Regions from separate parts of the Streptomyces sp. NPDC048644 genome, predicted to be linked through region 3. Evidence: riboswitches for the same ligand, from Rfam matches in the RefSeq annotation. Region 3 holds a riboswitch; each other region holds the start of a gene.
What was found. Region 3 has a riboswitch for cobalamin ahead of metE (5-methyltetrahydropteroyltriglutamate--homocysteine S-methyltransferase). Riboswitches for the same ligand answer to the same signal wherever they lie in the genome.
Positions count from the first base shown of each region.

Region 1: it holds a riboswitch for cobalamin, as region 3 does, so the genes downstream of both, cobN (cobaltochelatase subunit CobN) here and metE (5-methyltetrahydropteroyltriglutamate--homocysteine S-methyltransferase) in region 3, are expected to answer to the same signal.
Region 2: it holds a riboswitch for cobalamin, as region 3 does, so the genes downstream of both, ACGFNI_RS11125 (ribonucleoside-diphosphate reductase subunit alpha) here and metE (5-methyltetrahydropteroyltriglutamate--homocysteine S-methyltransferase) in region 3, are expected to answer to the same signal.
Region 4: it holds a riboswitch for cobalamin, as region 3 does, so the genes downstream of both, ACGFNI_RS18385 (CoA-acylating methylmalonate-semialdehyde dehydrogenase) here and metE (5-methyltetrahydropteroyltriglutamate--homocysteine S-methyltransferase) in region 3, are expected to answer to the same signal.

Region 1 is NZ_JBICVO010000006.1:207,062-212,731, forward strand. Features, by position in the region: gene cobN (cobaltochelatase subunit CobN) at 1-2,821, opposite strand, end outside; cobalamin riboswitch at 2,859-2,994, opposite strand; gene cobG (precorrin-3B synthase) at 3,119-4,522, shown strand; gene ACGFNI_RS16035 (precorrin-8X methylmutase) at 4,581-5,207, shown strand; gene ACGFNI_RS16040 (precorrin-2 C(20)-methyltransferase) at 5,210-5,670, shown strand, end outside.
Region 2 is NZ_JBICVO010000004.1:324,442-330,111, reverse strand. Features, by position in the region: gene ACGFNI_RS11125 (ribonucleoside-diphosphate reductase subunit alpha) at 1-1,432, opposite strand, end outside; cobalamin riboswitch at 1,590-1,750, opposite strand; gene ACGFNI_RS11120 (hypothetical protein) at 1,867-2,055, shown strand; gene mctP (monocarboxylate uptake permease MctP) at 2,086-3,756, opposite strand; gene ACGFNI_RS11110 (DUF3311 domain-containing protein) at 3,753-4,013, opposite strand; gene ACGFNI_RS11105 (GntR family transcriptional regulator) at 4,283-5,044, opposite strand; gene ACGFNI_RS11100 (extracellular solute-binding protein) at 5,286-5,670, shown strand, end outside.
Region 3 is NZ_JBICVO010000003.1:602,828-608,497, reverse strand. Features, by position in the region: gene ACGFNI_RS09645 (glycosyltransferase) at 1-100, shown strand, start outside; gene ACGFNI_RS09640 (acyltransferase family protein) at 97-1,332, shown strand; gene metE (5-methyltetrahydropteroyltriglutamate--homocysteine S-methyltransferase) at 1,405-3,729, opposite strand; cobalamin riboswitch at 3,899-4,082, opposite strand; gene ACGFNI_RS09630 (MFS transporter) at 4,132-5,424, opposite strand; gene ACGFNI_RS09625 (helix-turn-helix domain-containing protein) at 5,496-5,670, shown strand, end outside.
Region 4 is NZ_JBICVO010000007.1:268,256-273,925, reverse strand. Features, by position in the region: gene ACGFNI_RS18390 (APC family permease) at 1-1,216, shown strand, start outside; cobalamin riboswitch at 1,299-1,474, shown strand; gene ACGFNI_RS18385 (CoA-acylating methylmalonate-semialdehyde dehydrogenase) at 1,673-3,172, shown strand; gene ACGFNI_RS18380 (acyl-CoA dehydrogenase family protein) at 3,169-4,323, shown strand; gene ACGFNI_RS18375 (enoyl-CoA hydratase/isomerase family protein) at 4,320-5,402, shown strand; gene mmsB (3-hydroxyisobutyrate dehydrogenase) at 5,399-5,670, shown strand, end outside.

The sequences.
Region 1 (5,670 bases), on a different contig from region 3:
GCCGTACGGCGTCGTCCAGGAGGCCGATGACGTGCGGGAACGCGTCGCGGAAGAAGCCGGAGATGCGGAGCGTGACGTCGACGCGGGGGCGGCCCAGCTCGGCGGCGGGGATGGCCTCCAGGCCGGTGACGCGGCGGGATGCGTCGTCCCAGACCGGGCGGACACCCAGCAGGGCGAGCGCCTCGGCCACGTCGTCGCCCGAGGTGCGCATGGCGCTGGTGCCCCAGAGGGAGAGGCCGACGGAGGTGGGCCAGTCACCGTTGTCGGAGCGGTAGCGCTCCAGGAGGGAGTCGGCCAGCGCCTGGCCGGTCTCCCAGGCGAGGCGGGACGGGACGGCCTTCGGGTCGACGGAGTAGAAGTTGCGGCCGGTCGGCAGGACGTTGACCAGACCGCGGAGGGGGGAGCCCGACGGGCCCGCGGGGACGAAGCCGCCGTTGAGCGCGTGGACGGCGTGGGCGATCTCGTCGGTGGTGCCGGCCAGGCGGGGCACGACCTCCTGGGCCGCGAAGGTGAGGATGGCGGTGACCGGTTCCCGCTGGGCGGGCGGGAGTCCGGCGGTCACGCGCTCCGCAGCGGCCGGATCCCAGGCGGCGTCCTCCATCGCCTGGACGAGGGCGCGGGCACGCTCCTCGGTGTCGTCGGCGGCGGTGCGGGTCGCCGCGGACTCGTCGAGGCCGAGTGCCTCGCGCAGGCCGGGGAGGGCGGAGGTGCCGCCCCAGATCTGGCGGGCGCGGAGGATGGCCAGGACGAGGTTGACGCGGGCCGCGCCGGTGGGGGCGCCGCCCAGGACGTGCAGGCCGTCGCGGATCTGGGCGTCCTTGACCTCGCACAGCCAGCCGTCGACGTGCAGCAGGAAGTCGTCGAAGCCGTCGTCGTCCGGGCGGGCTTCGAGGCCGAGGTCGTGGTCGAGCTTGGCGGCCTGGATGAGGGTCCAGATCTGCGCGCGGATGGCGGGCAGCTTGGCCGGGTCCATGGCGGAGATCGCGGCGTACTCGTCGAGGAGCTGTTCCAGGCGGGCGATGTCGCCGTACGACTCCGCGCGCGCCATCGGCGGGACGAGGTGGTCGACGAGGGTGGCGTGGACGCGGCGCTTGGCCTGGGTGCCCTCGCCCGGGTCGTTGACCAGGAAGGGGTAGATGAGGGGGAGGTCGCCGAGTGCGGCATCCGGGCCGCAGGCGGCGGACAGGCCGGCGTTCTTGCCCGGCAGCCACTCCAGGTTGCCGTGCTTGCCGAGGTGGACCATGGCGTCGGCGCCGAAGCCGCCGTCGTCGGCGGACGCGGCGATCCAGCGGTAGGCCGCCAGGTAGTGGTGCGAGGGCGGCAGATCGGGGTCGTGGTAGATCGCGATCGGGTTCTCGCCGAAGCCGCGCGGCGGCTGGATGAGGACGAGGAGATTGCCGCGGCGCAGGGCGGCGAGGACGATGTCGCCCTCGGGGTCGCGTCCCGGCTCGCCGGCGTGGCTGCGGTCCAGGAACATCTCGCCGGGCGGCGGGCCCCAGTGCTGCTCGACCGATGCGCGCAGTTCCTGCGGGAGCGTGGCGTACCAGCGCTTGTAGTCGGCGGCCGGGATGCGGACGGGGTTGCGGGCCAGCTGCTCCTCGGTGAGCCATTCCTGGTCGTGGCCGCCGGCCTCGATCAGGGCGTAGATCAGCTCGTCGCCGTCGCCCGACGCCAGGCCCGGCACCTCTTCGGTGCCGAAGTCGTAGCCCTCATCGCGCAGTCGGCGCAGCAGGGCCACGGCCGACGCGGGGGTGTCAAGGCCGACGGCGTTGCCGATGCGGGAGTGCTTGGTGGGGTACGCGGACAGCACCAGCGCGAGGCGCTTGTCGGCGGCCGGGATGTGGCGCAGGCGGGCGTGCCTGACCGCGATGCCGGCGACGCGGGCGGCGCGCTCGGGGTCGGCGGCGTAGGTCGGCAGGCCGTCCTCGTCGATCTCCTTGAACGAGAACGGGACGGTGATCAGGCGGCCGTCGAACTCCGGGACCGCGATCTGGGTGGCGGCGTCGAGCGGGGACAGGCCCTCGTCGTTCTCCTCCCAGGCGGCGCGGGTGCCGGTCAGGCACAGGGCCTGGAGGATCGGGACGTCCAGTCCTGCCAGCGCGCCCGCGTCCCAGGACTCGTCGTCGCCGCCCGCGGACGCCTCGGCGGGCTTGGTGCCGCCGGCGGCCAGGACGGTGGTGACGATGGCGTCGGCCGGGCGCAGCGCGTCGATCAGCTCGGGCTCCGGCGCCCGCAGCGAGGCGACGAAGAGCGGCAGCGGACGGCCGCCGGCCTGCTCGATCTGCGCGCACAGGGCGTCGACGAAGCCGGTGTTGCCGCTCATGTGGTGGGCGCGGTAGTAGAGCACCGCGACCAGCGGCCCTGCGAGGTCCGTACGGGCGCCGGGGCGCTCCAGCTCTCCCCAGGACGGGGCGGGCTCCGGCGGCTCGAAGCCGTGGCCGGTCAGCAGGACCGTGTCGGACAGGAAGCGGGCGAGCCGGCCGAGGTTGGCGGGGCCGCCGTGCGCGAGGTAGGCGTGCGCCTCGGCCGCGATGCCGACCGGGACCGTGGACGCCTCCATCAGCTGCGCGTCGGGGGCCTGTTCGCCGGTGAGGACGACGACCGGGCGGTGCTGGCCTGCGGCGAGCAGCACCTCCAGGCCCTCTTCCCAGGCGCGGATGCCACCCAGGAGACGCACGACGACGAGGTCGGTGCCCTCCAGCAGCGCGGGCAGCTCACCGATGTCGAGCCGGGCGGGGTTGGCGAGCCGGAACGGCACGGGACCGGTGGCAGCGCGGGCGCTGAGCAGGTCGGTGTCGGATGTCGACAGCAGCAGAAGCATGCGAGCGCAGGGCCTTCCTCGGGGTGTCCGCGCCCCGGGTGGGTCGTAGAGACGGCGGGAGTTCCTGGCTCGCCCGGAGGGTGTCCGGGTTCACAGTGGCGGGACCGCGCCGGATTCTCACCGGGCTTCCTCCCTGGCGCCGTCGCTGGCGTCCGGTGGGCCAGCTGACCCACCGACCTGCATAGTAAGGGCTGCGCCCGACGTGCGGGAGGCCGCATCCGCACCGGCCGTCCGCCCCCTCCCCTGGCGGCCCGGCTCACGACCTGACCCGCACCCGACGTCGGTATGCTCGCCGCCATGCCGCCCTCCCCCTCCCTCCGGCCCCAGCGGGCCACGACGCCGCCGCGCGACCGCGGTGACGCCTGCCCGGGAGCGCTGCGGCTGCACGCGGCGGCGGACGGTGCGCTGGCCCGAGTCCGGGTACCGGCCGGGCAGTTGACGCTGCGTCAGACGGCGGCGCTCGCGGACGCGGCCGAACGGCTCGGGGACGGCCGGATCTCCCTCACCTCGCGCGGCAACGCCGAACTGCGCGGCCTGTCCGACGGCTGCGGCCAGGAGCTGGCTGCACTGCTGTCAGGCGCCGGGCTGCTGCCCTCCGCCCGCCACGAACGCGTCCGCAACATCCTCGCCTCACCGCTCGCGGGCCTCGACCGCCGCACCCCCGCTGACGTGCGGCGCTGGGCCGGAGAGCTGGACGGGCTGCTGTGCGCGAGCGACGTCGCGCCGCAGCTGTCGGGCCGATTCCTCTTCGTCCTGGACGACGGCAGGGGCGATGTGGCGGCGCTCGGCGGCGATGTGACCTTGGTCGCAGAAGCCACCGAGTCGGCCGGGACGACCGGCGGCGCCCTCCTCTTCCTGGGCACCCCCGACGACGTCCTGGACACCGCCGACGGCTCCCCCGCTGCCCTGCGGATCGCAGGACCCGACGTGCCGCGGGCCGCGCTCACCGCCGCCGAGCACTTCCTGGCGGCGGCGGACGGCACCGGCGCCTGGCGGGTCCGCGACCTGCCGGCCGACCGGATGCCGACCGTCCGCGAAACCGGCGAGCGGCTGCGGGCGGCCGGCGTCGCCGCCGCGTACGTGCCGCCCGGCGACGTACCCGCATACCGCGAGGCGCCGTCGTACGGAGAGGCCGCCGCGCCCGGCATCGTCGAAGGACCCGGCGGCTCGGCGCTCAGCGTGCAGCCGCCGCTGGGCCGGCTGACCTGCGCCCAGTGGCGGCTGCTGACCGACGTGGCGGCCACCGACGGCGACGGCACGCTGCGCCTGACCCCCTGGCGCGGGGTGATCGTCCCCGGCCTCGCGCCCGCCACCGCCGCACGGCGGCTGCCGGAACTGGCCGCCGCCGGGCTGATCACCGACCCCGCCTCCCCCTGGCACCGGATCGGCGCCTGCACCGGCCGCCCCGGCTGCGCCAAGTCCCTGACGGACGTACGGGCGGACGCCGCGGCAGCCGTCGCGGCCGATGCCACCGGGGCCGAAGGGCTGCTGCCCGTCCAGTGGTCCGGCTGCGCGCGCCGCTGCGGCCACCCGCACGGCACCTGGATCGACGTCCTGGCCGCCGGCGACGGCTACCGGGTGTCCGTCGTACGGCCCGGGGCACCACCGGCGCCGGTCGCATCCGGCGTCACCGCGCGGCAGGCGGCAGGCGCCGTCGCCGCCGCCAGGGCCGCGGCCTCCCCGGCGCCGTCGGGCCACTGACCGCGCCCACCCGCCGTTTGCCACCCACCCACCACCGACCCACCACACCGAGGGCACCGTGTTCGACTACGAGAAGGACGGGGCGGCGATCTACCGCCAGTCCTTTGCCACCATCCGCGCCGAGGCGGACCTCGCGGGGCTGCCCGCCGACGTCAGCCGGGTCGCGGTCCGCATGATCCACGCCTGCGGCATGGTCGACCTCGTACGCGACCTCGCCTACACACCCGGCGTGGTGGCGAGCGCGCGCGAGGCACTGCACGCCGGAGCGCCGATCCTGTGCGACGCCAACATGGTCGCCAGCGGCATCACCCGCAAGCGGCTGCCTGCGGACAACGAGGTGCTGTGCACCCTCGCCGACCCGTCGGTGCCCGCGCTCGCCGCCGACCTGGGCACCACCCGCAGCGCCGCGGCGATGGAGCTGTGGCGGGAGAAGCTGGACGGCGCGGTGGTCGCCATCGGGAACGCGCCCACCGCGCTGTTCCGCCTGCTGGAAATGATCGAGGAGGGCGCACCGCGCCCGGCGGCGGTCGTCGGCATCCCCGTCGGCTTCATCGGCGCGGCCGAGTCCAAGGACGCGCTCGCCGCCCATCCGTCGAAGCTGGACCACATCGTGGTGCGCGGGCGGCGCGGCGGCAGCGCCATGACCGCAGCCGCGATCAACGCCATGGCGAGCGAGGAAGAGTAAGCGTGAGCGAGCAGCAGCCCGATGGGCAGTCCGACGGCGGCGTGCGCGGGGAGCGGCCTGCGGGCCGTCTGTACGGCGTGGGGCTCGGCCCAGGCGACCCGTCCCTGATGACCGTGCGGGCCGTGCAGGTCATCGCCGATGCGGACGTGGTGGCGTACCACAGCGCCCGGCACGGCCGGTCCATCGCGCGGTCCATAGCGGCCGAGCACCTGCGCGCCGACCACATCGAAGAGGCGCTGGTCTACCCGGTCACCACGGAGTCGACCGATCACCCCGGCGGCTACCGGGGCGCGCTGGACGCGTTCTACGAGGAGTCCGCGGCCCGGCTCGCCGTGCACCTCGACGCGGGCCGCACGGTCGCCGTCATCTCCGAGGGCGACCCGCTCTTCTACGGCTCGTACCAGCACATGCACAAGCGGCTCGCGCACCGCTATCCGACCGAGGTCATCCCCGGCGTGACGTC
Region 2 (5,670 bases), on a different contig from region 3:
CGAGGTTGACCGACCCGAGGTTGCAGACCGCGGTCTCCCCGTCGTCCGTCACCTCCAGGATCTCGGTGCACAGGTTGGACGAGTGCACGACCTTGCCGGGCTCGGCGGTCTGGTTGGCGGTGCGGTTGGCGGCGTCCTTGAACGTCATCCAGCCGTTGCCGGTCTGCGCGAGGGTCCGCATCATCCGGGCGTAGAGCACCCGCGCCGGGATCTGCTTCAGGGCGCGGCCGTCGGCCTCCGCCTTGCGGTACGCGGCGTCGAACGCGTCGCCCCACAGGTCGACCAGCTCCGGCGCGTCGGACGGCGAGAACAGCGACCAGTCGGCGTCCGCCTCCACCCGGCGCATGAACTCGTCCGGGATCCAGTGCGCGATGTTCAGGTTGTGGGTGCGCCTGGCCTCCTCGCCGGTGTTGTCGCGCAGCTCCAGGAATTCCTCGATGTCCGCGTGCCACGTCTCCAGGTAGACGCAGGCCGCGCCCTTGCGCCGGCCGCCCTGGTTCACGGCGGCCACCGAGGCGTCCAGGGTCCGCAGGAACGGCACGATGCCGTTGGAGTGGCCGTTGGTGCCCCGGATCAGCGAACCGCGCGCCCGGATACGGGAGTAGGAGAGGCCGATGCCGCCGGCGTGCTTGGAGAGCCTGGCGACCTGGTGGTAGCGGTCGTAGATCGAGTCCAGCTCGTCCAGCGGGGAGTCCAGCAGGTAGCAGGAGGACATCTGCGGGTGGCGGGTGCCGGAGTTGAAGAGGGTGGGGGAGGAGGGGAGGTAGGACAGCGAGCTGGTCAGCCGGTACAGCTCGGCGACGTCGTCGAGCGCCGCCACCGAGTCGTTCTCGGCGAGACCGCAGGCCACCCGCAGCAGGAAGTGCTGCGGGGTCTCGATGACCTGGCGGGTGGTGGGGTGCCGCAGCAGATAGCGCGAGTGCAGGGTGCGCAGACCGAAGTAGCCGAAGCGGTCGTCGGCACCGTCCGCGAGCGCCTTCTCGACCAGCGCGTCCAGGCGGGCCGCGTGGCTGCGGACGAACGCGGCGGTCCGGTCGGCGATCAGGCCCTCGCGGTGGCCGACCTCGACGGAGGCGGAGAACGCCACGGAGCCCTGGCCCGCGGCCTCTTCGGCGATGGCGAGGGTGAGCAGCCGCGCGGCGAGCTTGGAGTACTGCGGCTCGTCGCCGATCAGGCCGGCCGCCGCGTCGATGGCCAGGGTGCGCAGCTCGGCCTCGTCGGAGCCGGGGTGCCGGCCGCGGAGCGCGGCGGCGGCCACCTTGCCGGGGTCGGTCGCGGTGAGGTCGGCGGTCAGCTCGGTCAGGGTGCGCAGCAGGGCGGTGCCAGGGGCGTCGTCGGCGTGTTGGGGGCGGCCGTCCGCGGTGGGGAGCGTGGCCGCCTCGGGCGATCCGGCCTCGGCGGCTGTCGCGGACTCCGTTGGCGCGATGGTCACGTGGTGCTCTCCCTCACTCGGCGGGGGCCGGGAGGGGCGGTGCGCGACGGCCGCACGCGGGCATGCGGCACCCCGGACACACGGGGCGCGGGCACACCGCGCGGCGTCCACCGGCCCATCCCTCGGGGCCCGGACGTATCGACGTCCGCGCCGATGGCGGCGCGGGCGTACTGTCGGCAGGTCTTCGGACTCACAGGTGCGCACGACAGGCGGTGAAGCGATGTCTGCGCATACGTACACCGTTGCGGGACAGTTCCGGACTCACACCGGATTCCCCTGCGGCGACAGCGAGCACGAGCATACATGTGGGGGTGCCACCTCGTGCGCACCCCCACATCTAGTGAGTCGTGTGTGATCGCGCGGTGTCTGTCAGTGGCCCCCGCTATCGTCGTTCCCACGTTCCCCGCACTGCGACGACAGCAGGAGGAGGCCCCATGGCCGCGCTCGCCGACCGGCCGCACATCACGCTCCCTGAGCATTTCGAAGAGGCCGCCCGGATAGTCGAGCGGGCGGAGGAGGGCGTGCGGCTGGAACTCATCGGCGGGATAGAGCTGACCTCGGGCGGACGGCCCGTCGCGTCCGCCCCGGTACGGCGACGGGCCGCCGCGTCCGGAGGGACGTGACGGCCCGTGCGGGTGCCGGAGGGGCCGGGGTCAGTGGCCGCTCGCCGAACCCACTGCTGCGGGCGGCAGTTCGGGGCTGACGGCCTTGTCGCCGACGTCCGCGGTGTAGTCCCCGGGGCTGGTCTCGTCGACGCCGTCAGGTGCCTTCAGGGCCCGCAGGACGAAGGTCAGCACGACCGTCACCAGGACGTTGAGCACGATCGCGGTCAGGCCGATGTAGCCGATCTGGCCGATGCCGGGGATCTCGGCGTTGGAGCCGCCGAAGTGCGCCTGCGTCGGGCTGGCCACGCCGTATGCCGCGAGCGTGCCGTAGACCATGCCGACCGCCCAGCCGGCCAGCAGCGCCCAGCGGTGGAACCAGCGGGTGAACAGGCCGCCGACCAGCGACGGCATGGTCTGCAGGATCCAGATGCCGCCCAGCAGCTGGAAGTTGATCGCCACGGTCTTGTCCATGCCCAGGACGAAGATCAGCGCGCCGACCTTCACGAGCAGCGAGACGAGCTTGGCGACCTTGTGCTCCTGCGCCGGGGTGGCGTGCGGCTTGATGAAGTCCTTGTAGACGTTGCGGGTGAAGAGGTTGGCCGCCGCGATGGACATGATGGCGGCGGGCACCAGCGCGCCGATCCCGATAGCGGCGAACGCCACGCCGGAGAACCAGCTCGGGAACATGTCCTCGAACAGCTGCGGGATCGCCAGCTGCGCGTTGCCGTGGGTGTCCGTGCCCGCCTTGATCGCCATGAAGCCGAGCAGCGCGAGGAAGCCCAGCATGAGCGAGTACAGCGGCAGGATGGTGGTGTTGCGGCGGATCACGTTACGGCTGCGGGACGACAGCGTCGCGGTGATCGAGTGCGGATACATGAACAGCGCGAGCGCCGAGCCGAGCGCCAGAGTGGCGTACGCCCACTGGTTATGGGGGCCGCTGGCCAGCTCACCGCGCGGCTTGCCGGTCGGCCCCGGCTCGGCGAACGCCTTGCCCGCCGCGTCGAAGATGGCGTCGAAACCGCCGAGTTTGATCGGGATGTAGATGATGGCGACGGCGATGACCAGGTAGATCAGCCCGTCCTTGACGAACGCGATCAGCGCCGGCGCCCGCAGGCCCGATGAGTAGGTGTACGCGGCCAGCACCGCGAACGCGATCAGCAGCGGCAGGTCCTTGACGAACCAGTTGGTGTTCTCGCCGCCGCCGACGCCCATCACGTCCAGGACGGCCTGGATGCCGACCAGTTGGAGTGCGATGTACGGCATCGTCGCCAGGATGCCGGTGAGCGCGATGGCCAGCGACAGGCCCTTCGAGCCGAACCGGCCGCGCACGAAGTCGGAGGTGGTGACGTAGCCGTGCTTGTGCGAGACCGACCAGAGACGGGGCAGGAAGGTGAAGATCAGCGGGTACACGAGGATCGTGTAGGGGACGGCGAAGAAGCCGGCCGCGCCCGCGGCGTAGATGGCCGCCGGGACGGCCACGAAGGTGTAAGCGGTGTAGAGGTCGCCGCCGAGCAGGAACCACGTCACCCAGGTGCCGAAACTCCGGCCGCCCAGGCCCCACTCGTCGAGGTTGGCTGACTGCTCGGCCTTGCGCCAGCGGGCGGCGAGGAAGCCCATGACCGTGACGGCCACGAAGAAGAAGATGAAGACGGCCAGCGCGATGCCGTTGACGCCGTCCGTGCCGGCCGCGGCCAGGGCGGCGGATGGGGTGGTGGTCATGTCGCCGCACCGCCCTTGCGGATCCGCTGCTCACGCTGGACCAGCTTGTACGCGGTCATCGTGAGCACGGTCGAGATCAGCACCCACAGCATCTGGTACCAGTAGAAGAACGGGATCCCGATGAGCCTCGGCTCGACCTTGGCGTACGAACTCACCCACAGCATCGCCACGAACGGAGCGATCAGGCAGAGCCCGGCCACCACACGCGTCGGTGTGACGACCTGTCTGGAATCCGGCGTTTCGGCTTGCTCTGTCATGACCGTGGCTCCGTCCCTGGCGATCTCCTGTACGAGGCTGGAAATCTATGGCAGCGCCGTGGCAGGCGTCACTAGCTGTCCGCATATCGGTACGGCAACGACATCTTCCGCCGGGTGAAAGGGACTTGGGCGACGGGTGCGCGCGCGGCCGGCCCGCGGGCCCGCGCGTACGGGAAGCCGGAGGTCATGGACCCGCGCGGCGGCCCGTCCGGATTCCGTGCGGCCCTGGCGGTACGGCGGTGGCCGAAACCCCGCCGTACCGCGGGGTTTCAGTCGGCCGGGCGGCGCAGCCTGGCGACGAACTTGTAGCGGTCGCCGCGGTAGACCGAGCGCACCCACTCCACCGGCTGCCCCTGGGCGTCACGGGAATGCCGGGACAGCATCAGCATCGGCAGGCCGACGTCGGTGCCCAGCAGACCCGCCTCGCGGGGCGTGGCCAGCGAGGTCTCGATGGTCTCCTCCGCCTCCGCGAGGCGCACGTCGTAGACCTCGGCCAGCGCGGTGTAGAGGGACGTGTACTTGACGAGGTTGCGGCGCAGCGCGGGGAACCGCTTGGCCGACAGGTGGGTGATCTCGATGGCCATCGGTTCGCCGCTGGCCAGCCGCAGCCGTTCGATGCGCAGCACCCGGCCGCCCGCGGCGATGTCCAGCAGCCCGGCCAGCCGGTCGTCGGCGGTGACATAGCCGATGTCGAGGAGCTGCGAGGCCGGTTCGAGACCCTGGGCGCGCATGTCCTCGGTGTAGGAGGTCAGTTGCAGCGCCTGCGAAACCTTCGGTTTGGCGACGAAGGTGCCCTTGCCCTGGATACGCTCCAGGCGGCCCTCGACGACCAGTTCCTGGAGTGCCTGGCGGACGGTCGTGCGGGAGGTGTCGAACTCCGCGGCGAGCGCACGCTCGGGCGGGACCGGGGTGCCGGGCGGCAGGGTCTCGGTGATCTCCAGCAAGTGCCGCTTGAGGCGGTAGTACTTGGGTACACGAGCGGTGCGCGTGGCGCTTCCACTGCTCTCCGCGCTGCCCCCGTCGGTCTCCATGACCCGCCCTTCCGACCCCTGTCGCGCTGCCGTCACCGGCTCCTCCGTACATTGCGGCTCACATCGTGGCACGGGTGGGATCCGCGTGCTCTCTCGCAGGTCCCCGCCCGGCAGATGTCGGTCCGGTAACGGAGCCGACAGCGACTCTTATACACCCTTGACACCCCAAAAGGTCTAGGCCAAGCTGCGGGCACTGGTCTAAACCATTAAAGACCACACCCGGCCTTTAGGGGAGAGCGCAATGAAGCGTGGGCTCATAGCAGCGACGGCGGTCGCGGGAATGCTGGTGAGTGTCGCTGCCTGTGGGTCCAGCGGCAACAGCACGGACGGAGCCGATGGCTTCAAGGGGCAGAAGCTCACCGTTTGGGTGATGGACGGATCCAACCCGGCGCAGTGGACCGAGCAGGTCTCCAAGGAATTCAAGAAGAAGACCGGCGCCACCGTCGACTTCAAGGTCCAGCAGTGGGAGGGAATCCAGCAGAAGCTGACCACCGCCCTCTCCGAGGACACCCCGCCGGACGTGGTGGAGATCGGCAACACCCAGACCGCCGCGTACGCCAAGGCCGGCGCCCTGCTCGACCTCGGCGACCTCAAGAAGGAGATCGGCTCCGACTGGAGCGACACCT
Region 3 (5,670 bases):
GAACATGGTGGCCCGGCAGGCCCACCTCAAAGAGGCGCTGGGCGACCGGCAGTGGCGGGTCACCCCGCGCGCGGCGGTCAAGGCGGTGGCGCGGCGATGAGCACCGAAACCGCCACCCGCCCCCCGGCGGCCCCGGCGCGCCCGCCCGAGGGCGCACCGGCCCGCAGCCGCGCATCCGACATCGACGGCCTGCGCGGCCTGGCGGCGCTGAGCACGCTGATCTTCCACGTCTGGCAGCAGTACTACCGCTACGACGCGGCCGGCAGCCACCCGCCGGTGGACAACCCGCTGATCGGCGCCGCCTTCTCGTTCGAGATCATCGACCTGTTCTTCGTGATGTCGGCGTACCTGCTGACGCTGTCCTACGCCCGCGCGGCGATCGACGGACGCTCGATCCGGCCCGCCCGGGTCTTCCTCTTCCGGCGCGCGATCCGGATCCTGCCGCTGTACGCCCTCGCGGTGCTCGTGGTCTGGGCGAGCCGCAACCCGACGCTGCCGGGCGACTGGCGTGACCTGGCCGAACACCTCACCTTCACGCACGTCTTCGACCAGCACCGGATCTTCTACACCCTCGGCCCCACCTGGTCACTGTCCCTGGAGGTCTGCTTCTATCTCGTCCTGGTGGCGATCGGGCCGCCGGCGGTACGCGCCTGCCGCCCGCTGCGGCAGCGGCGGACCCGGGTGGCGGTGTGCGCGGCGGGCTGCCTGACGCTGTACGCCGTGCCGTTCGCCTGGATCGCCGTCGCCCACTACGGGTACGGCGTGCCGCACACCGACTGGGCGGTCTACTTCGGCCCGCAGGCCAGGTTCGGCGGCTTCGCGGCCGGCATGGGGCTCGCCGTACTGATGGCCGCGCTGGGGAAGCGGGGCCGCCTCGGCAGGCGCGTCGCGCTGCCGCTCTGCGCCGCCGCCGTCGCCGGTCTGTACTGCCTGTCGCTGTTCTCCACCCCGGAGAACGCCGCCTTCACCTTCTACCACCCGCTGACCTCGGCGCTGTGGCTGCTGCTCCTCTTCGGCACCGTGCACGTACGGCGGAAGAGCTTCTGGAACCGGATGCTGACGGCCCGTTGGCTCTCCGCCGTGGGCCTGGTCAGCTACAGCCTCTTCATCTGGCACGAGCCGGTCATGCTCCAGCTCCACAAGGCGGGACTGCTCCCCACCGACCAGGCGGGCTTCCTGCCGGCGCTGCTGATCGTGGCGGCCGTCGCGCTGCCGGTCGCGGTGCTCAGCTACTGGCTGCTGGAGTACCCGGCGAGCCTGCTGGGCCGCCTCAAGGACTCCCGTGGCCGCCCCCGGGACTTCTACCCGGAGGCGGCCCGCCAGGCGTCGTAGGAACCGGCGTCCCGGACAAGGGAGTTGCGCGCCTCCGGGCCCTGTGAGCCGCAGGGCCCGGAGGCGCGGGTGTCAGGAGGCCGTGCCGGACAGCCCGCCGCGCACCGTACGGGCGGCGGTGACGAGGTTCTCCAGCGAGGTGCGGACCTCGGCCCAGCCGCGGGTCTTCAGGCCGCAGTCCGGATTGACCCACAGCCGCTCGGGGGGAATGGCCTCAAGTCCCTTGCGCAGCAGCGCGGTCACCTCGTCGGCGTCCGGAATGCGGGGCGAGTGGATGTCGTAGACGCCGGGCCCGGCCTCGCGCGGGTAGCCGTGTGCGGCCAGTTCGCGGGCGACCTGCATGTGGGAGCGGGCGGCTTCGAGGCTGATGACGTCCGCGTCGAGGTCGTCGATGGCCTGGACGATGTCGCCGAACTCCGCGTAGCACATGTGGGTGTGGATCTGGGTGTCGGGACGCACCCCGCCGGTGGTCAGCCGGAACGCCTCGGTGGCCCAGGCCAGGTAGCCGGCGCGGTCAGCGGCCCGCAGCGGCAGCGTCTCGCGCAGCGCGGGCTCGTCGACCTGGATCACCGACGTGCCGTTCGCCTCCAGGTCGCCCACCTCGTCGCGCAGCGCCAGCGCCACCTGGCGTGCGGTGTCGGCGAGCGGCTGGTCGTCGCGGACGAAGGACCAGGCGAGCATGGTGACAGGGCCGGTGAGCATGCCCTTGACCGGCCGGTCGGTGACCGACTGGGCGTACGTCGTCCACCGGACCGTCATCGGCTCGGGCCGCGAGATGTCGCCGGCCAGGACCGGCGGCCTGACGTAGCGGGTGCCGTAGGACTGGACCCAGCCGTGCCGGGTGGCGAGGTAGCCGGTGAGCTGCTCGGCGAAGTACTGGACCATGTCGTTGCGTTCGGGTTCGCCGTGCACCAGGACATCGATCCCGGCCTTCTCCTGGAAGGCCAGTACCTCGCGGATCTCCGTGGCGATCCGCTCCTCGTACGCGGCGGAGTCGATCCGCCCGGCGCGCAGGTCGGCGCGGGCCGTGCGCAGCTCGGCGGTCTGCGGGAACGAGCCGATGGTGGTGGTCGGCAGCGGCGGAAGCCCGAGGTGGGAGCGCTGGGCGGCGGCACGGTCGGGGTACGGCGCCGAGCGGTGGACGTCCGCGTCGGTGACGGCGGCGGCGCGGGCGCGTACGGCCGGGTCGTGGGTGAGGGCGGAGTGGGCACGGGAGGACAGGTCGGCGCGGTTGGCGGCGAGTTCGGCGGCGATGGTGTCGGTGCCCTGTGACAGGCCCCGTGCCAAAGTCACCAGCTCCGCGGTCTTCTGCTTGGCGAAGGCCAGCCAGCGGACGATCTGCGGGTCGATGTCGCGTTCGGCGGCGGCGTCGAGCGGCACGTGCAGGAGGGAGCAGGACGCGGCCACGTCGACCCGGTCGGCGAGGCCGAGCAGGGTGCCGAGGGTGGACAGCGACTTCTCCAGGTCGTTGATCCAGATGTTGCGGCCGTTGACCACTCCGGCCACCAGGCGCTTGCCAGGCAGCCCGCCGACGCCCGCCAGCGCGTCGAGGTTGGCAGCCGCCGCGTCGGTGAAGTCGAGCGCCAGGCCGTCCACCGGCGCCTTGGCCAGGATGGGGAGGGCGTCTCCCAGGCGGTCGAAGTAGGAGGCGACCAGCAGCTTCGGACGGTCGGTGAGCGCCCCCAGATCGCGGTAGGCGCGGGCGGCTGCGTTCAGTTCGGCCGACGTGCGGTCCTGCACCAGGGCCGGCTCGTCAAGCTGCACCCAGTCGGCGCCCGCGGCCCGCAGGTCGGCGAGTACCTCGGCGTAGACGGGCAGCAGCCGGTCGAGCAGGGTCAGCGGCTCGAAGCCGGCGTCGACGCCGGGCGCGGGCTTGGCCAGCAGCAGGTAGGTGACCGGGCCGACCAGGACCGGGCGCCCGGTCAGGCCCAGCGCGGCGGCCTCCTTGAACTCGGCGACCTGCCGCGTGGCGTCCGCGGCGAAGACCGTATCGGGCCCCAACTCCGGTACCAGATAGTGGTAGTTGGTGTCGAACCACTTGGTCATCTCCAGCGGCGCCACCTCCTGGTTGCCGCGGGCCATCGCGAAATAGCCGTCCAGTGCGTCGGCGGCCACCGCGTCCCGGTGGCGGGCGGGGATCGCGCCGACCATGACGCTGGTGTCCAGCACGTGGTCGTAGTACGAGAAGTCGCCGGTGGGCACCTCGTCGATGCCGGCGTCGGCCAGTTGCTGCCAGTGGTGGCGGCGCAGCCCGGCCGCCGTGCCGCGCAGCGCGTCGGCGGTGACCTGGCCCTTCCAGTAGCCCTCGATGGCCTTCTTCAGTTCCCGGTGCTGACCCTGGCGGGGGTAGCCGTGCACGGTGGCCCGTGCTGCCGCGGCTGCGGACTTGCTGGTCACGGAACTCTCCTTCGCGAGTGTCTCTCCATGCGACCCCGGTGTGGTCACGGGCGCGAAGGGTGCCGAACCCGGCGGGCGGCGCCCAACGCGCCTGTGCCCGCCTGATTACGTACGCCGACCCGCCCACGAGGTCACCGGGATCACCGCGCACGAGGCCGCGCGCGGGCAGTGGCAGGTCTTCGGACTCACGGGCACGTCTGCCTCGGGCAGACACCTACTGGCCGTCGCTTCCCGGCCCCGTTCGGGGCCAGTGCGTATGACGGCGGTCGTTCCCGTTCACCGCTGCGGGGCAGTCCCGGATTCCCACCGGGTTCCCTCTTGCGACGCGCCTGCCTGGCGGACAGGGCGAACCAGCTGCACCGCCCAGCCTATGGGCTCGGCCGGGTATCCGGACAGTGCCGTTCAGATGCCGGAACGTGAGGTGGGACACCCGCTGCCAGGCAGCAGTCCGACGAGCAGGCCGGCCAGCGCCGCGGCGGTGCCGGTGGCCACCACCGCCGGCCAGCCGCCCGCTGCCCAGGCCAGCGTCCCGCACAGCGACCCGAGGGCGATCCCCAGGAAACGGAAGGTGAAGTAGAGGGTGTTGAGACGGTTGTGGATCGCCGGTTCGAGGGTGAACAGGGCCGCCTGGCAGGCCGCTTGGCTGCCCCAGACCCCGACGTCCAGGACGATCACCCCGGCGGTCAGCCACCACAGATCGCCGCCGCCCGGCAGCAGGAGCAGCCAGCCCGCGATGACCAGGCCGACCAGGGCGGCCAGCGCGCCGCGGCGGCCGATGCGGTCGGCCAGCCGCCCGGCGTACGGCGAGGCGAGCGCGCTGGCCGCGGCCACCAGGCCGAACAGACCGATCCCGGTCGGGCCGAGCCGGAAGTGCTGCTGGAGCAGGAACGTCAGCGTCGTCCAGAAGGCACCGAACGCGATCCCCACCAGCGCGCCGGAGACCGTGATCAGCCGGACCAGCGGGAGGGTGCGAAAGAGCCGCGGGAGCGAGGCGAGCGTGGCGCGGTAGGGGGCGGTGCCGGTCGCGGGGACGGACGGCAGCGCCCGCCGCAGTACGAGGACGAGCAGCAGGGTGAGTACACAGGAACAGCCGTACACGGCGCGCCACCCGGCCAGTTCGGCGAAGGAACCTGAGTAGGCGCGGGAGGCGAGCACACCCACCAGCAGCCCGCCCTGCACGGTGCCGATGATGCGCCCGCGGCCCGCGCCCCGCCCGCCGTCCCCGCCGTCCGCCCGGTCGGCCAGGGCCACCGCGAGCGGCGTGACCAGCTGCGGGACCGGCGACAGCAGGCCCACGGCGAAGCTCGCGACGATCAGGCACCACACCGAAGGGGACACCGCGCACACGGCGAGCGCCAGGGCGGAGGCCGTGCCCAGCCAGAGGATCAGCCGCCGCCTGTCGTGACTGTCGCCCGCCGGTACGAGCAGCAAGATGCCCGCCGCGTACCCGAGTTGGGTGGCGGTGGGGACGGCCCCGAGGGTATCGGGGCCGGCGCCCAGGGACGCCGCCACGGCGCCCAGCAGCGGCTGGTTGAGATAGACGTTGGCCGCCGTGACGGCGCTGGTGGCCGCCAGCAGCCAGATCAGCGCCCGGCTCGGCCCGGGGATCCCGGGCGCGGGCAGCGCCGCCGTGCCGCCGCCGCGACGGAGGCGGGGCCGGTACCTGACAGGGGGAGGGGAGGAGGAATCGCTCACATGACCCGACGCTAAGCCGCCGCCTCCCGGCATACTTTCGTTGTCCTGCCATCGTCTGTCGAGAATGTGCCATGTACGGAAAGAGCGAGCACCGCGACGACTACCAGCACGTTCCGAGGCCGCTCGCCGCGATGGCACGCGACCTCCCGGACGGCCATCACATCCCGCCGCACCACCACCGCCGCGCCCAGCTGATCTACGGCACCACCGGGGCCATCACCGTCGCCACCGACTACGGCCTGTGGG
Region 4 (5,670 bases), on a different contig from region 3:
GCTCACCGGCGACGCGGCGTCGGTCGGCGCCCTGCTCCTGCTGAAGGCGTTCGCCTCCGGCTGTTCGGCGCTGACCGGGGTCGAGGCCATCGCCAACGCCGTGCCGTCCTTCCGCGCCCCGGCCGCCCGCCGGGCCCGTCGGGCCGAGGCCGCGCTCGGGGCGCTGCTGGGTGTCATGCTGATCGGCCTGTCGGTGCTGATCTCCCGCTTCTCGCTCCAGCCGGCCGAGGGCGTCACCGTACTCGCGCAGCTCGCGGACGCGTCACTGGGTCACCACACCGCCTTCTACATCGTGCAGTTCGCGACCACCGCGCTGCTCGCGCTGTCCGCGAACACGTCCTTCGGCGGGCTGCCTGTGCTGCTGAAGCTGCTCGCACGTGACCACTATCTGCCGCATGTCTTCGGCCTGCGCGCGGACCGGCAGGTGCACCGACACGGCGTCCTGGCCCTGGCGCTGGTCGCCGCGGGGCTGCTGGTGCTGTCCGGCGGCGACACCCGCACCCTCGTACCGCTCTTCGCGATCGGCGTGTTCGTCGGCTTCACCCTCGCCCAGGCGGGCATGGTCCGCCACTGGCAGCGGGTGCGCGGCCCGCGGTGGGCGGGCAAGGCGTTGCTGAACGGGTTCGGCGCCCTGCTCACCGGCGTCAGCGCCGTCGTCGTCACCGCCACCAAACTCCCCGACGGCGCCTGGCTGATCGTCCTCGCCCTGCCCTCCCTGGTGGCGGTCTTCGCGCTGATCCGCCGCGCCTACGACCGGATCGGCGAGCGGATCGGTGTGGGCCGGATCCCCGGACCTCCGTGCCGGGAGCGCTCGTTGGTGGTCGTACCGGTCTCCTCGCTGACCCGCCTCACCCGTGACGCGCTGTCCGCCGCCGTCTCGATGGGCGAAGAGGTCCACGCCGTCACGGTCGCCCACACCGACGCCGACGACCGGGCGGGGGCCGCGGCGCTGGAGGCGGACTGGGCGCGCTGGAGCCCCGGTGTCCCGCTGCTGCGGCTGTACTCCGACCGCCGGGACCTGGGGCGCCCCATCGCCGCGTACGTCAGGGACCTGGGCGCCGCCCACCCCACCGCCCGGATCACCGTCCTGATCCCCGAGACCGAACCGGCGCGGCCGTGGCAGCGGCTGCTGCACAACCAGCGCGGCGCGGTGGTCGCCCGTGCCGTACGCCGTGGCACGAACGCGGGGATCTGCCGGTTGCGGCTGCGGAGTTGAGGGACGGCGGCCGTCCGGAAAGAGGGGTGCGGGCCGCCGAGATCACCAAGGGGGGTGGACTTACTAGGACGTCCAACTATATGTTCATGGACAAGCCCGCGGTGCAGGGAAGCCGGTGTGAATCCGGCGCGGTCCCGCCACTGTGACCGGGGAGTTCGTCCTCGCAGGACACGCCACTGACGAGCCAGATGTCGGGAAGGCACGAGGACGGGCGCTGATCCGGGAGTCAGGATACCGGCCGCGGGGTGTTCCGTGTTGTCCACGAGGATGGAGCAGACACGCATGGCACCGGTGCGTACCCACGACCCTGGTGATCCGGCGCACCCGGCGGCACTCCCCGCCCGGTGACGGTTCTTCGCCCCCGCGTTCCAGCCGTTCCGGCGGCGCGCCCACCCGCGCCCGCCGCCGGACCGCTCTGCGCCATCCCCGGATCTCACCTGACGAGAGCAGGCATCCATGGTCCGTGAACTGACCCACTTCATCGGCGGCAAGCACCTCCCGGGAACCTCGGGCGCCCACGCCGACGTGTACGACCCCAACACCGGTCGCGTGCAGGCGAGGACGCCGCTGGCCGACCGCGCCGAGACCGAGGCGGCCATCGCCGACGCGGCACGGGCCCAGCAGACGTGGGGCGAATGGAACCCGCAGCGCCGCGCCCGCGTCCTGCTGCGGTTCCTCCAACTCGTCGACGCCGAGAAGGACTCACTCGCCCGGCTGCTGTCATCCGAACACGGCAAGACCGTCCCCGACGCGCACGGCGACATCCAACGCGGCCTGGAGGTCGTCGAGTTCGCGGCCGGCATCCCGCACCTGCTCAAGGGCGAGTTCAGCGACAACGCGGGCAGCGGCATCGACGTCCACTCGCTGCGCCGCCCGCTCGGCGTCACCGCCGGCATCACCCCGTTCAACTTCCCCGCGATGATTCCGCTCTGGAAGGCCGCCCCAGCAATCGCCTGCGGCAACTCCTTCGTGCTCAAGCCGTCCGAACGCGACCCGTCGGTACCGCTGCGGCTCGCCGAACTCTTCCTGGAGGCGGGCCTGCCGCCCGGTGTGCTCAACGTCGTCAACGGCGGCAAGGAGGCGGTGGACACCCTCGTGAAGGATCCGCGCGTCCAGGCGCTCGGCTTCGTCGGATCCACGCCCGTCGCCGCGCACCTCTACGCCGCTGCCGCCGCGCAGGGCAAGCGCGCCCAGTGCTTCGGCGGCGCCAAGAACCACCTGATCGTGATGCCGGACGCGGACCTCGACCAGGCCGTCGAGGCGCTGATCGGCGCCGGATTCGGCTCTGCGGGGGAGCGCTGCATGGCGATCTCCGTCGCCGTACCGGTGGGGGAGGAGACCGCCGACGCGCTGGTCGCCCGGCTCAAGGAACGGATCGCCTCCCTGCGCATCGGCACGTCCGACGACCCGGACGCCGACTTCGGCCCGCTGGTCTGCAGGGAAGCCGTCGACCGGGTCCGCGAATACGTCGCGTCCGGCGTCCGGGAAGGAGCCGAACTCGTCGTCGACGGGCGGGACTTCAGCCTCCCGGGACACGAGGACGGCTTCTTCGCCGGCGCCTCGCTCTTCGACCGCGTCACCCCGGCCATGCGGATCTACCAGGAAGAGATCTTCGGCCCCGTCCTGTCCGTCGTACGCGCCGCCGACTACGAGGAGGCGCTGCGGCTCCCCACCGAGCACCCCTACGGCAACGGCGTCGCGATCTTCACCAGGGACGGCGACACCGCGCGGGACTTCACCCGCCGGGTGGAGACCGGCATGATCGGGGTCAACGTCCCCATCCCGGTGCCCGTCGCCTACCACACCTTCGGCGGCTGGAAGCGCTCCGGATTCGGCGACCTCAACCAGCACGGACCGGACGCCATCCGCTTCTACACCCGCACCAAGACCGTCACCTCGCGCTGGCCGTCAGGGGTCAAGGAAAGCGCGAACTTCACCCTGCCGACCATGGGATGAGCGCCGTGACGACCTCCCTGACCGCAGACCAACTCGCCCTCCACCAGGTCACCCTGGACTTCGCGGCGGAACACCTCGCCCCGCACGCCGTCGCCTGGGACCAGGACAAACACTTCCCGCTCGACGTCATCGGCAAGGCGGCAGGACTCGGGCTCGGCGGTGTCTACGTCCGCGAGGAATCCGGCGGCTCCGGGCTCTCCCGCACCGACGGCGTCCTGATCTTCGAAGCGCTGGCCACCGGCTGCCCCTCCATCGCCGGCTATCTCTCCATCCACAACATGGTCGCCTGGATGATCGACCACTACGGCGACGCGGCCCAGCGCGCCGGCCGGCTGCCCGGACTCCTCTCCCTCGACGAACCGGCCAGCTACTGCCTGACCGAACCCGGCGCGGGCTCCGACGCCGCAGCCCTGCGCACCCGCGCCGTACCCGACGGCGACGGCTATGTGCTGACCGGCGTGAAACAGTTCATCTCCGGTGCCGGTGCCTCCCACCTCTACCTCGTGATGGCCCGCACCGGAGGCGAAGGACCCCGCGGCATCTCCGCCTTCCTCGTCGAACGGGACGACCCCGGCCTGTCGTTCGGGACCAATGAGAAGAAGATGGGCTGGAACGCCCAGCCGACCCGCCAGGTGATCCTCGACGGTGTCAGGCTGCCCGCGGGCCGCAGGCTCGGCGCGGAGGGCGACGGCTTCCGGATCGCCATGAACGGCCTCAACGGCGGCCGGCTCGGCATCGCGGCCTGCTCGCTCGGCGGCGCCCAGAGCGCCCTGGACCGCAGTCTGACCCACCTCGCGGACCGGGAGGCGTTCGGCGCGCGGCTGCTGGACGCGCAGGCGCTCCAGTTCCGGCTCGCCGACATGGCGACCGAACTGTCGGCGGCCCGTGCCCTGCTGCACCAGGCCGCGCAGGCGCTGGACCGCGGCGACGCACAGGCGCCCCAACTGTGCGCGATGGCCAAGCGGTTCGCCACCGACACCGGCTACTCCGTCGCCGACCGCGCGCTCCAACTGCACGGCGGATACGGCTACTTGGCCGAGTACGGCATCGAGAAGATCGTCCGGGACCTCCGCGTCCACCAAATCCTGGAAGGAACCAACGAGATCATGCGCCTCATCGTGGCCCGCGGTCTGACAGGGGCCGCCCGATGACCCGCGGCACCCACCCGGACGACACGGTCCTGCTGCACACCCAAGGGCGCGCCGGATACCTCGTACTCAACCGCCCCAAGGCCCTCAACTCCCTCACCCACGACATGGTCGGCCGCATCGACGACACGCTCACCCTTTGGGAGAAGGACCCGGCGATCGAAACCGTCGTGATCAGCGGCGCCGGTGACCGCGGCCTGTGCGCGGGCGGCGACATCCGCGCCATCCACGACGACGCGCGCACCGGCGGCACCGCGTCCGCCGGGTTCTGGCGCGACGAATACCGCCTCAACGCCCGCATCGCCCGCTACCCCAAGCCCTACGTCGCCCTCATGGACGGCATCGTGATGGGCGGCGGCGTCGGGATCTCCGCGCACGGCAGCGTGCGGATCGTCACCGAACGCTCCCGGATCGCCATGCCCGAGACCGGCATCGGCTTCGTCCCCGACGTCGGCGGCACCTACCTGCTGGCGCTGGCACCGGGCCGGCTGGGCACCCACCTCGCCCTCACCGGTACGCCGGTCGGCGCCGCGGACGCCCTGCGGTGCGGGCTCGCCGACCACTTCGTCCCGGCGGACCGGCTGACCGCCCTCGGTGCGGACCTCGCCGACGCGCCGGTGCGGGAGGTCCTGCCGCGGTACGTCGCCGAACCGCCGGCCGGCGTGCTCGACGGCGCGCGGCACTGGATCGACCACTGCTACGCGGCCGACACCGTCGAGGAGATCCACGCCCGGCTGCTCGGCAGCGGCGAGCCCGAGGCCGAACGGGCCGCCGCCGCCCTGCGCACCAAGTCGCCCACCTCGCTGAAGATCACCCTGCGCGCGCTGCGCGAGGCCCCGGGGCTCGGCCCTCTGGAACGAGTCCTGGAACAGGAGTACCGCATCGCGTGCGCCCTGCTGGGCTCCGCCGACCTGGTCGAGGGCATCCGCGCCCAGGTCATCGACAAGGACCGCGACCCGCACTGGTCGCCGCCCACCATCGAAGAGGTCACCGAGGCGGACGTGGACCGGTACTTCACGGCACCCGACGCCGGCGGCCTCGCCCTCACCACCGCGCACGCACCCCAGGAGGTGCCCTGGTGAACACCGTCATCGCCGTCATCGGGCTCGGCCACATGGGCGGCCCGATGGCCGCCAACCTCGCCGCGGCAGGCCACCGCGTCCTCGGGTTCGACCTGCTGCCCGCATCCCTCGCGACCGCGGTGGAACACGGCGTCGAAGCGGCGCCGACCGCAGCCGAGGCCGCCGCGCAGGCGGACGTGGTGCTCACGATGCTGCCCACCGGGCGGCACGTACTCGGCGTCTACCAGGACGGCGGACTGCTCGCCGCCGCCCGCCCCGGCACGCTGTT